DNA from 3 places in the Vibrio kasasachensis genome. Region 2 is predicted to be linked to each of the others. Evidence: predicted binding sites of a transcription regulator. Region 2 holds the regulator's gene; each other region holds the start of a gene.

Region 1 (3,250 bases), on a different contig from region 2:
CTAACGGTAAATGAGCCTAAAGGGCTTCATTTAACACATATATTTGAGGCGGAAAAACAACGAGCGATTGCAATAATCTCATTCTATATCTTGGCTATTTGTATTTTTTGGTTTCGCTATACTCAAATGACACACCTACGCCTTAAAGAATTGGCGATGTTAGATCCGATGACGAACCTACAAAATCGCCGTGGGTTTGCGCATAAGTTGAAGGGGTTAGAGCCAGCGAAATATATCGCAATCGCGGTATTTGATATTGATGATTTTAAAGCCATTAATGATAGTCATGGTCATCAAGCGGGTGATGAAGTCATTTGCCAAATAGCCAAGCAACTTAACAATAGCTTGCGTCAAGCTGATCTGGTTGCTCGATTTGGCGGGGAAGAATTTGTTGTTGCGATCAGTAGTGAATCTATTGCGGTGGTTCAAGCAATACTCAAACGCGTACAGAATGATATCAGCATACCTGAAATTCATCTATCTAATGGGCACGTTATGCCAGTAACCGCGTCTGGTGGCGCGGTTATTTATCGTTGGAGTCAGTTTGATGACATTACTCAATTTTGGCAAAACAACGGTATAGGAAAAGCAGATACTTTACTTTATCAAGCGAAGACAACCGGTAAAAACCGTATCATTATTGCGCAAGATTGGTAGTGGGACTTGATTTAGTTGAGGCTGACAGGTGTAAAAAAGGATGGCAAAGCCATCCTTTTTTGTTTCTTGTAATCACAATGTGATTACAGAATAAAATCGCGTACTTCAGGGTCTTTACGCTCTAGATAGTGCGTTGACTTAATGCGGCGAATTGTACGGCAACGGCCACGTATCAGTAGTGTTTCGGTGGTTGCAATATTACCTTGGCGAGTAATGCCTTCTAGCAGGTCACCTTTAGTAATACCAGTGGCTGAAAAGACAACGTTATCACTGCGTGCCATGTCTTCCATTTTTAGTACGACACCCGCTTCTACGCCCATCTCTTTACAACGAGCAAGTTCAGCCGCGCCATAGATACGGTTTTCTTCGGTGTCGCCTTTTACTTCGTGGCGTGGCATGAGACGAGCATTCATATCACCGTCTAATGCGCGGATAACCGCGGCAGAAACTACGCCTTCTGGAGCGCCGCCGATGCAGTACATTGCGTCCACTTCGCTATCAGGCATACAAGTTAGGATTGAAGCCGCTACATCACCATCTGGCACAGCGAAAACACGTACGCCCATCGCTTGCATTTCTGCGATGGTTTGATCATGGCGTGGCTTTGCAAGAGTGATAACAACAAGAGTATCTAACGTTTTGTTTAACGCTTTAGCGACATTCTCTAAGTTCTCTCTGAGTGGTTTGTGCAGGTCGATACAGCCTTTTGCGCCTGGACCAACAACCAGTTTTTCCATGTACATGTCAGGTGCTTTTAAGAAGCTACCTTTTTCACCAGCAGCGAGCACGGCTAACGCATTTGACTGACCCATTGCCGTCATGCGAGTGCCTTCAATTGGGTCTACTGCGATATCAACCTCATCGCCGCCAGTACCAACATGCTCACCAATGTACAGCATTGGTGCATCATCGATTTCGCCTTCACCAATAACAATTTCACCGCTTATTTCGGTTTTATTGAGAAGGATGCGCATGACTTCTACTGCGGCACCGTCGGCTGCGTTTTTATCGCCACGCCCAAGCCATTTATAGCCGGCGAGAGCAGCGCCTTCAGTGACTCGAGAAAATGCCATTGCTAAATCGCGTTTCATGATGACTCCAAATAGGTTTTATGGAAGGAAGTAAATTTGGCGAGATTCTATCATACCGAAAAGGAAACGTTTGCTTTTTTGCGGTTGGAGATTGAATTTGATTAACAAAGCGAAGTAAAGTAGCTAGTAAAGGCGTTATCAAGCGGTTAACGTTAGGTAAATGTCAGTAACTGCTGTTTTTTTGCGCGAATGGTGCACAATATCAAATATAGGGCGTGTGTCTATGGGCTCTGCTAAGTAGAATGAAGGCAATACGTGAAGCGAACTTCACTTCAACCGAATAGAACAAGGTAGGCTAAGATGTCTTTTGAAGTATTAGAAAAACTAGAAGCAAAAATTCAAACTGCAGTAGATACAATCGCACTGCTTCAAATGGAAGTGGAAGAGCTGAAAGAAGACAAAGAGAAGCTAACTGTAGAAGCAAATGATCTGCGCACTAGCCGTGCAGATCTAGAGCAAAAATCTGAGCAAATGCAGCAAGAGCATGCAGTATGGCAAGATCGCATCCGTAACCTACTAGGTAAAATGGATGATGTAGAATAATTTATTCTATACCCTTCATACTTGAAGTTGCAGCGGTGTTGGCTGTGTTCGTGCGCCCCAATCACATAGTTCACCTATGCTCAGGGGACTTTCTTACTTGCCGCCTACCTGCATCTTCAAGTTTCTTGGGTGTATTCTACTGATATTTGTGTAATGGGCTGACCGGAAGGTCGGTCTTTTTTATGTTTGCTTGATGGAAAAAGGTTGGCGATGAGCCAACCTTTTAAATCTGCTTTAGTAGCGCGTTAACGAACAGCTATTATTCTTGAGGACGCACACCCAATGTATGGCAAAGCGCGTAAGTCATTTCTGCGCGGTTCAGCGTATAAAAGTGGAAATCCTTGACACCTTCACGACCTAGAATTCGGACCATATCGATAGCTTGGCTAGCGCCCACTAGCTGGCGGGTGGTAGGATCATCATCCAAACCTTCAAATTGTTTTGCCATCCATCCCGGTACTTTGACATTGTTTTGCGCAGCAAAGCGAGCAGCTTGATTAAAATTGGATACGGGTAGAATCCCAGGCACGATTTCAACATCAATACCAGCGGCAACGCAGCGATCACGAAAGCGTAAATAGCTTTCCACATCAAAGAAGAATTGCGTGATAGCGCGGTTTGCCCCCGCTTCAACTTTGCGTTTTAAGTTGAGTAGATCAGCTTGGGAGCTTTTCGCTTCGGGGTGGACTTCAGGGAAAGCCGCCACCGAGATATCAAAATCATGGCGTGACTTAAGTAATTTAACAAGATCAGAGGCATACATGTCGGGCGCGCCGCCACCTGGTGGAATATCACCGCGCAGCGCAACAATACTTTCAATACCATTTGACCAGTAATCGTCTGCGATTTGGATCAGCTCTTCACGAGAGGCGTCAATGCAAGTCAAATGAGGCGCGGCAATTAAGCCAGTTGAGGACTTGATCTCTTTAATGATTGAGTGAGTGCGATCTCGCTCGCCA
Region 2 (3,250 bases):
ATTGATGTCTAACATAACCAAGTCGATCGAATGATTTTGTAGCATGCTGCGCACTTGCTCTCCGCTTTCGGCTTCGCTGACGGTGTAACCTTCATTTTGAAAGTAGCCAACTAGCTTACTGCGAGTGACCGCATCATCTTCTACAACTAATACGTGATAGCTCATCTAAACCACTTAATTTACATTAGGAATTAATTTCAACTGTATTCTATTCATAAGTCGTAACATTTCTAGTCTTTGTTATATTAAACTCAAGAAAGATGATTTTTTATTGATTCAAAACAAACCTAGCTTAGTTGTTAACATTTTGCCATTTTTTGACCCATTTAGTCACAACATGCGTTATCGCTATTCATTTTTCTTCGCTAAAATACTAACAGTACGAAAACTTGGAGCATTATCAGATGCAAGAACTAAAAGCTTTTAATGAAAAGCGTGCAGAAATTTACTGGTGGTTTTCTAGTTTGTTTGCCAAAGAGCTTACAGAGGCAGAACTAGTTCAATATCAAAGCCCTGAAATTCGCAGCTTCCTAGCTGGTCTTGGTGAAAACCCAACACTAAAACCCGCAATTGATCGACTTGTTGACGCGCTAAATCGTCAGATCGATCGCGAGGATGGACAACTTGAACTTGCCGCTGATTTTTGTGACTTATTTTTAAAGTCAGACAAGGAATCAGCATTACCTTATGCCTCTATGTATGTGGGTAAGAGCGGTCTATTACATGATGAACCCGCGATAGAGATGGAAGCACTGCTCATTCAACACGGTGTTGCGATCAATAAAGAGATGAATGAACCTGCTGACCATATTGCCATCGAACTCGACCTCTTAGGTAATATGATTATTCGCTCAAATGAACTTGAGCAGGAGCGTCATTTAAATGATGCGCTCATCGAACAAGAATCCTTTATTCGTCAACATATTCTTAACTGGGTACCAAAATTCTCAGCAAAGAGCCAAAGTTTAGACTCGTTTGGCTTCTACTCTGCGGTTGTATCGCTTCTGGTTGCATTCCTAAACCTTGATTGCGACTATCTTGTTGGTGAAGCCGACTAAAATCCGACTTCCGTTTGATGGGAAAAGGTTTTCGTTTGCTACTGGCGACGATGCGGTCTAAAATCGTAACCGAAAACGATAAAAAATATGAATCAAGTGCAAACCGCTGTAAAAAAGCGGTTTTTGTATTTCTAATACTTCCTGCCAATTTATTCAAGAATGTGAATAGCTAGGTGGCAACTATAAATAGGATCACACCTTATGGCCACTATAAAAGATGTTGCGCGTCTCGCGGGCGTTTCAACAACAACAGTCTCGCACGTAATTAACAAAACTCGCTTTGTTGCAGAAACAACTCAAGAACGTGTAATGGAAGCAGTACAAGAGCTAAACTACGCTCCTAGTGCCGTAGCTCGTAGTTTGAAATGTAACAGCACGCGCACCATTGGTATGCTGGTTACTCAATCTACAAACTTATTCTTTTCTGAAGTGATTGATGGTGTAGAAAGCTACTGTTATCGCCAAGGTTATACCTTAATTCTGTGCAATACCGGTGGTATCTACGAGAAACAACGTGACTATGTCCGTATGTTGGCTGAAAAGCGTGTCGATGGTATTTTAGTTATGTGTTCAGATTTCACTGAAGAATTGAGTGAGATGCTTAATCGTCACAAAGATATTCCAAAAGTGGTCATGGATTGGGGTCCTGAAAGTTCGCAAGCCGACAAAATCATCGACAACTCAGAAGAAGGTGGTTACCTCGCAACGAAGTACCTAATTAAACATGGTCACACCGATATTGCCTGTTTAAGTGGTCACTTTGAGAAAGCTGCATGTCAGGAACGTATTCAAGGCTTCAAGCGTGCTATGGCAGAAGCTAACTTACCCGTGGACGAAGATTGGATTCTAGAAGGCAACTTCGAATGTGACACAGCTGTGCTAGCTGCGGACAAAATCGTTGCTATGGATAAGCGCCCTACCGCAATTTTCTGCTTCAATGATACGATGGCACTTGGTTTAATGAGCCGCCTACAGCAAAATGGCATCCGTGTTCCTGAAGATATGTCTGTCATTGGTTACGATAACATTGAACTGGCTGAGTACTTCTCTCCGCCATTAACTACAGTTCACCAACCAAAACGTCGTGTCGGTAAAAATGCGTTTGAAATCTTACTTGAGCGAATTAAAGATAAAGAACACGACAAACGAATATTTGAAATGCATCCAGAAATCGTTGAACGCTCTACAGTAGCTAAAATAAACTAAGCTAATGATTCCTATAACAATAGCTGATGGTCATCACATCAGCTATTGCTTTTCACATTCAACTTAATTCTTGCATTAGGATCACAAATATCTCATAGTGTTGTAATACTTCTATGTCGAAGTATCTTAATCTTTAGCAAAGCAAATTAAGTCACGCACAGGGCAAACCATTCTGAAAAGATGGGACGCAAAGCCACCGGCCTAAACATTATGTATGGCAGCGGGGTTACCGATGGTAGAAATGCACTCGTTAACGGATTACTCTCCTGATTTCTGCATTAGCTGCTATTCTCTCGGACCTGATTTGGTGGCGTATTATTATACACATACACCGAGAAAGTACTGAATGGATAAACCAATACTTAAAGACTCAATGAGGCTATTTCAGCCACTAGGTCGTATTAAATCTCGCTCTATGTTTGGTGGGTTTGGGATCTTCGCAGACGAAACAATGTTTGCGCTAGTTGTACACGACAAACTTCATATTCGTGCCGACAACACACTCACTAAGCAGTTTAAACAACAAGGTCTAGAGCCGTACGTGTATCACAAGCGTGGGTTCCCTGTTGTGACCAAATACTTTGCTTTAAGTGAAGAATGGCAGGACGATTGTGACCAAACACTGCAAGTTGCTCGTGAAGCGCTTGTTAAAGCACAAAGCGAAAAGTCTACTCAAGCTGAAGCCAAACCAACTCGCATCAAGGATTTACCCAATTTACGACTGGCGACAGAACGAATGCTTAAGAAAGTCGGTATCGACAACGTTAAGCAACTCGAACAAACTGGCTCTCTTGAAGCTTACAAGGCTATTCGAGAGTCACACGTTAGTGAAATAAGCCTTGAGCTATTGTGGTCGCTTGAAGGTGCAATAAAAGGAACACACTGGTCAGTGGTTCCGCAATCTCGTCGGGATGAATTACTTTCAAGGTTGCATAACTAAACTCTAAGCCAGCGATAATCGCTGGTTTTTTTTTGAAAGTTTTCGT
Region 3 (3,250 bases), on a different contig from region 2:
CTCGACCAGTGTTAATGTCACAACCCGAGTGTCCGCCTTTTAGACCTTTCAATACAAGTTGGCGTGTAGTGTAACCTGTCGGGATCGCTTCGCGTTCTATTGTTAGCGTCAGTTCGCCATCAATACCGCCTGCGCAACCCATGTAGACTTCGCCTTCTTGCTCTGAGTCAGTGTTGAGTAGGATTTCACCTTCTAACCAGCCAGCTTCAAGGCCAAACGCTCCCGTCATCCCGGCTTCTTCATCAATGGTCAGTAATACTTCGATAGGACCGTGCTTGATGTCATTTGATGCAAGAACAGCTAGGCATGAAGCCATGCCGATGCCGTTATCAGCACCAAGCGTTGTGCCTTTCGCTGTTACCCATTCGCCGTCGATGTACGGTTGGATTGCATCGGTAGTGAAGTCATGTTGTGTGTCTTCATTCTTCTGCGGCACCATGTCAATGTGTGCTTGAAGAACGACGCCTTTTTTGTTTTCCATTCCTGATGTGGCTGGTTTTTTGATAAATACATTGCCAGTTGGATCACGGCGAACATCTAAACCTTGTTCTTGAGCCCAGTTTACAATGTATTGCGCTAACGCTTCTTCATGCTTAGAAGGATGGGCAATAGAACAAATTTTATCGAAGAACTGCCAAAGTGGAGTTGGCGATAACTCGCTGATTTCAGAATGGAACTCAGACACGGATGACTCCTTATATTACTTAAGACCAGATCATGTTGCAGGTATAACCACTAAGTGCGGGATGAAATACTAGAGCTGGGCTACAAATTAGAGGAAGCTAGCATATCACTCTCATAAGAAAGAGAGTAGAGCGATGATAGCTTTTATCATTTGTCGGATGAAAATGCGTTAATTTTGCTAAAAACCTGATAGGCAATCGTTTTCACTGAAGATGTTTGTTTTTTGTTGTAGGCACCTTTTGTTGTAATTTTATTACACAAATAAATTGATATAAATCAAGTTTGCGATTTTTTTGCGAGTTTTATCATCAAATGCATTGTAATTTTTTTTCTTTAGGGTATATTTGTAACCAACTTCACAAGTTGAAGAAAAAACGCTCAAAGGATGAGTCCGATTTATCGCCTCCAAGGAACTGAGAAATCAACGTTTGTTTTTAATGCATTGATTTAAGGTGATAGCATGAAAGGTTTACCAAGTGCAATGTTCTGGATAAACAGCTCTGTTTATACTAGTAATTTTGTATACCCAACCAGCTTTGGCTACTAGTTCTTAGCTTGTTATTAAACAGTTTTGTTCGACCCCTATTATTGGAATTTTTTTACAGCTAACTATTTTAGCTGCAATGATTCAACCGCCACTCACTTTGAGTGGCGTTTTTTTATCCCCTCATTAAATCTTAAAGCCTGTTGTTTCTCGTCAAATATGCCCAATACTGCGTAGCCTCAATATATCTTCCTATTACACGTGCCATTTTCACCTAGTTCAACGCTGAAATTTTACAACATGGTTCAAAATATCATCAAATATTTCATGCTAAGTAAGTTGCGATTACTTTATGAAAAATAAGGTGAACACAGGTGTTTGTGGTCGTTATTTCTGTTTATAGAGTGACTTTATAAAGAAAAATATTAATTAGAGTGATAATTCTATCTGGAATTTGTTATTTGATAACTTTATAATCCCAGCCAATCGATTACGCAAACGTTTACTTTAAATTTTATAGGATTCGACAATGTTCGAGAAACTGTTCAAACTCAGCGAGAATGACACCAATGTCAAAACTGAGATCATCGCCGGTGTGACTACCTTCTTAACGATGGCTTACATCATTTTTGTCAACCCAGCGATGCTTGCTGATGCTGGTATGGATAAGGGTGCCGTTTTTGTGGCGACCTGTTTAGCCGCTGCGATTGGCTGTTTCATTATGGGCTTTGTGGCAAACTACCCAATCGCCCTTGCTCCTGGTATGGGATTAAACGCTTTCTTCACTTATGGTGTTGTATTGGGCATGGGACATACATGGCAAGTGGCACTCGGCGCCGTGTTCATTTCTGGTTTGCTATTTATGGCGTTGAGTATCTTCAAGGTTCGTGAATGGATCATTAATTCAATTCCAATGTCCCTTCGTACAGGTATCTCTGCGGGTATTGGTCTATTCCTAGCTTTCATCGGTTTACAGAATGCCGGTATCGTAGTTGATAACCCAGCAACGTTGGTGAGCCGTGGCGATATTACGAGCCTTAAGCCAGCACTTGCAGCCCTTGGCTTCTTTTTGACGATTGGTTTGGTGTACCGTGGCGTGCGCGGCGCGGTAATGATCGCAATCTTGATTATTACCACAATTGGTCTCCTATTAGGTGACGTTCAGTGGGGGGGGTTAATGTCAACACCACCAAGTATTGCTCCAACATTAATGCAAATGAACATTGCTGATGTATTCGAAGTGGGCATGATTTCCGTTGTATTTGCATTCTTATTTGTTGATTTATTTGATACGGCTGGAACCTTGGTCGGCGTTGCAACAAAAGCGAATTTAATTAAAGAAGATGGAAAACTACCGCGTTTGAGTAAGGCGTTGTTGGCAGATTCTACGGCGACATCGGTAGGTGCTGTGCTGGGAACATCAAGCACGACATCTTTTGTTGAATCAACAGCAGGCGTAGCCGCTGGTGGTCGTACTGGCTTAACTGCTGTTGTTGTTGGTGTGTTGTTTATACTGGCTCTTTTCTTTGCCCCATTAGCTGGCATGATCCCTGCCTATGCAACCGCTGGCGCGCTGTTCTATGTTGCTATTTTGATGATGTCGGGTCTTGTGAGTATCGACTGGCGTGATCTAACTGAAGCTGCGCCAGTTGTCGTGACTTGCTTGTTGATGCCTTTGACTTACTCTATTGCTGAAGGTATTGCCTTGGGTTTTATTTCTTACTCGGCAATTAAGTTGTTAAGTGGTAAAGGGCGCGAAGTTTCTATTAGTGTTTGGGTTCTATCTGCTGTCTTTATACTCAAATATTTATTCGCTTAAGTACGATAATGTGCCAAGTAGATAGTGACTTGGTGCATTCTCCAGTGAAATCGCAAAAGCCATAGTAGATCACACTGCTATGGCTTTTTTTTTGTTAGAGGAAATTCCCCATTGGTATTATAAGGCTGTTTGGGTAGAATAATCGTTTGCGCAGCTTGTCCCCATTTAGCTGTCCGCACTCTGCTGTTTTTTGCATGAGAGCACCATTTGCAAATTAGGGGATGCAGAACTTTAAATTATTAGGTTATTACAATGAGTAAAAA

What was found. Region 2 encodes PurR, which represses purine synthesis genes. Its sites were predicted from a motif close to TNANGNAAACGTTTNCNTNA; they were not measured.
Region 1: glpX (class II fructose-bisphosphatase) is a predicted target of PurR. The motif match lies at 1,807-1,826, and genes of this name have one in related genera.
Region 3: L4C38_RS00485 (NCS2 family permease) is a predicted target of PurR. The motif match lies at 1,659-1,678, and genes of this name have one in related genera.

Annotation. Positions count from the first base shown of each region.
Region 1 covers NZ_JAKJTB010000014.1:112,966-116,215, reverse strand. Annotated here, with positions in the region: gene L4C38_RS12405 (sensor domain-containing diguanylate cyclase) at 1-657, shown strand, start outside; gene glpX (class II fructose-bisphosphatase) at 741-1,748, opposite strand; gene zapB (cell division protein ZapB) at 2,049-2,291, shown strand; gene metF (methylenetetrahydrofolate reductase) at 2,551-3,250, opposite strand, start outside.
Region 2 covers NZ_JAKJTB010000015.1:102,139-105,388, reverse strand. Annotated here, with positions in the region: gene torR (two-component system response regulator TorR) at 1-165, opposite strand, end outside; gene torD (molecular chaperone TorD) at 405-1,058, shown strand; gene purR (HTH-type transcriptional repressor PurR) at 1,260-2,264, shown strand; cyclic di-GMP riboswitch class I at 2,416-2,498, shown strand; gene L4C38_RS13225 (TfoX/Sxy family DNA transformation protein) at 2,611-3,204, shown strand.
Region 3 covers NZ_JAKJTB010000008.1:36,441-39,690, forward strand. Annotated here, with positions in the region: gene L4C38_RS00480 (aminoacyl-histidine dipeptidase) at 1-685, opposite strand, end outside; gene vcdP (small protein VcdP) at 1,145-1,231, shown strand; gene L4C38_RS00485 (NCS2 family permease) at 1,698-2,987, shown strand; gene gpt (xanthine phosphoribosyltransferase Tet(34)) at 3,240-3,250, shown strand, end outside.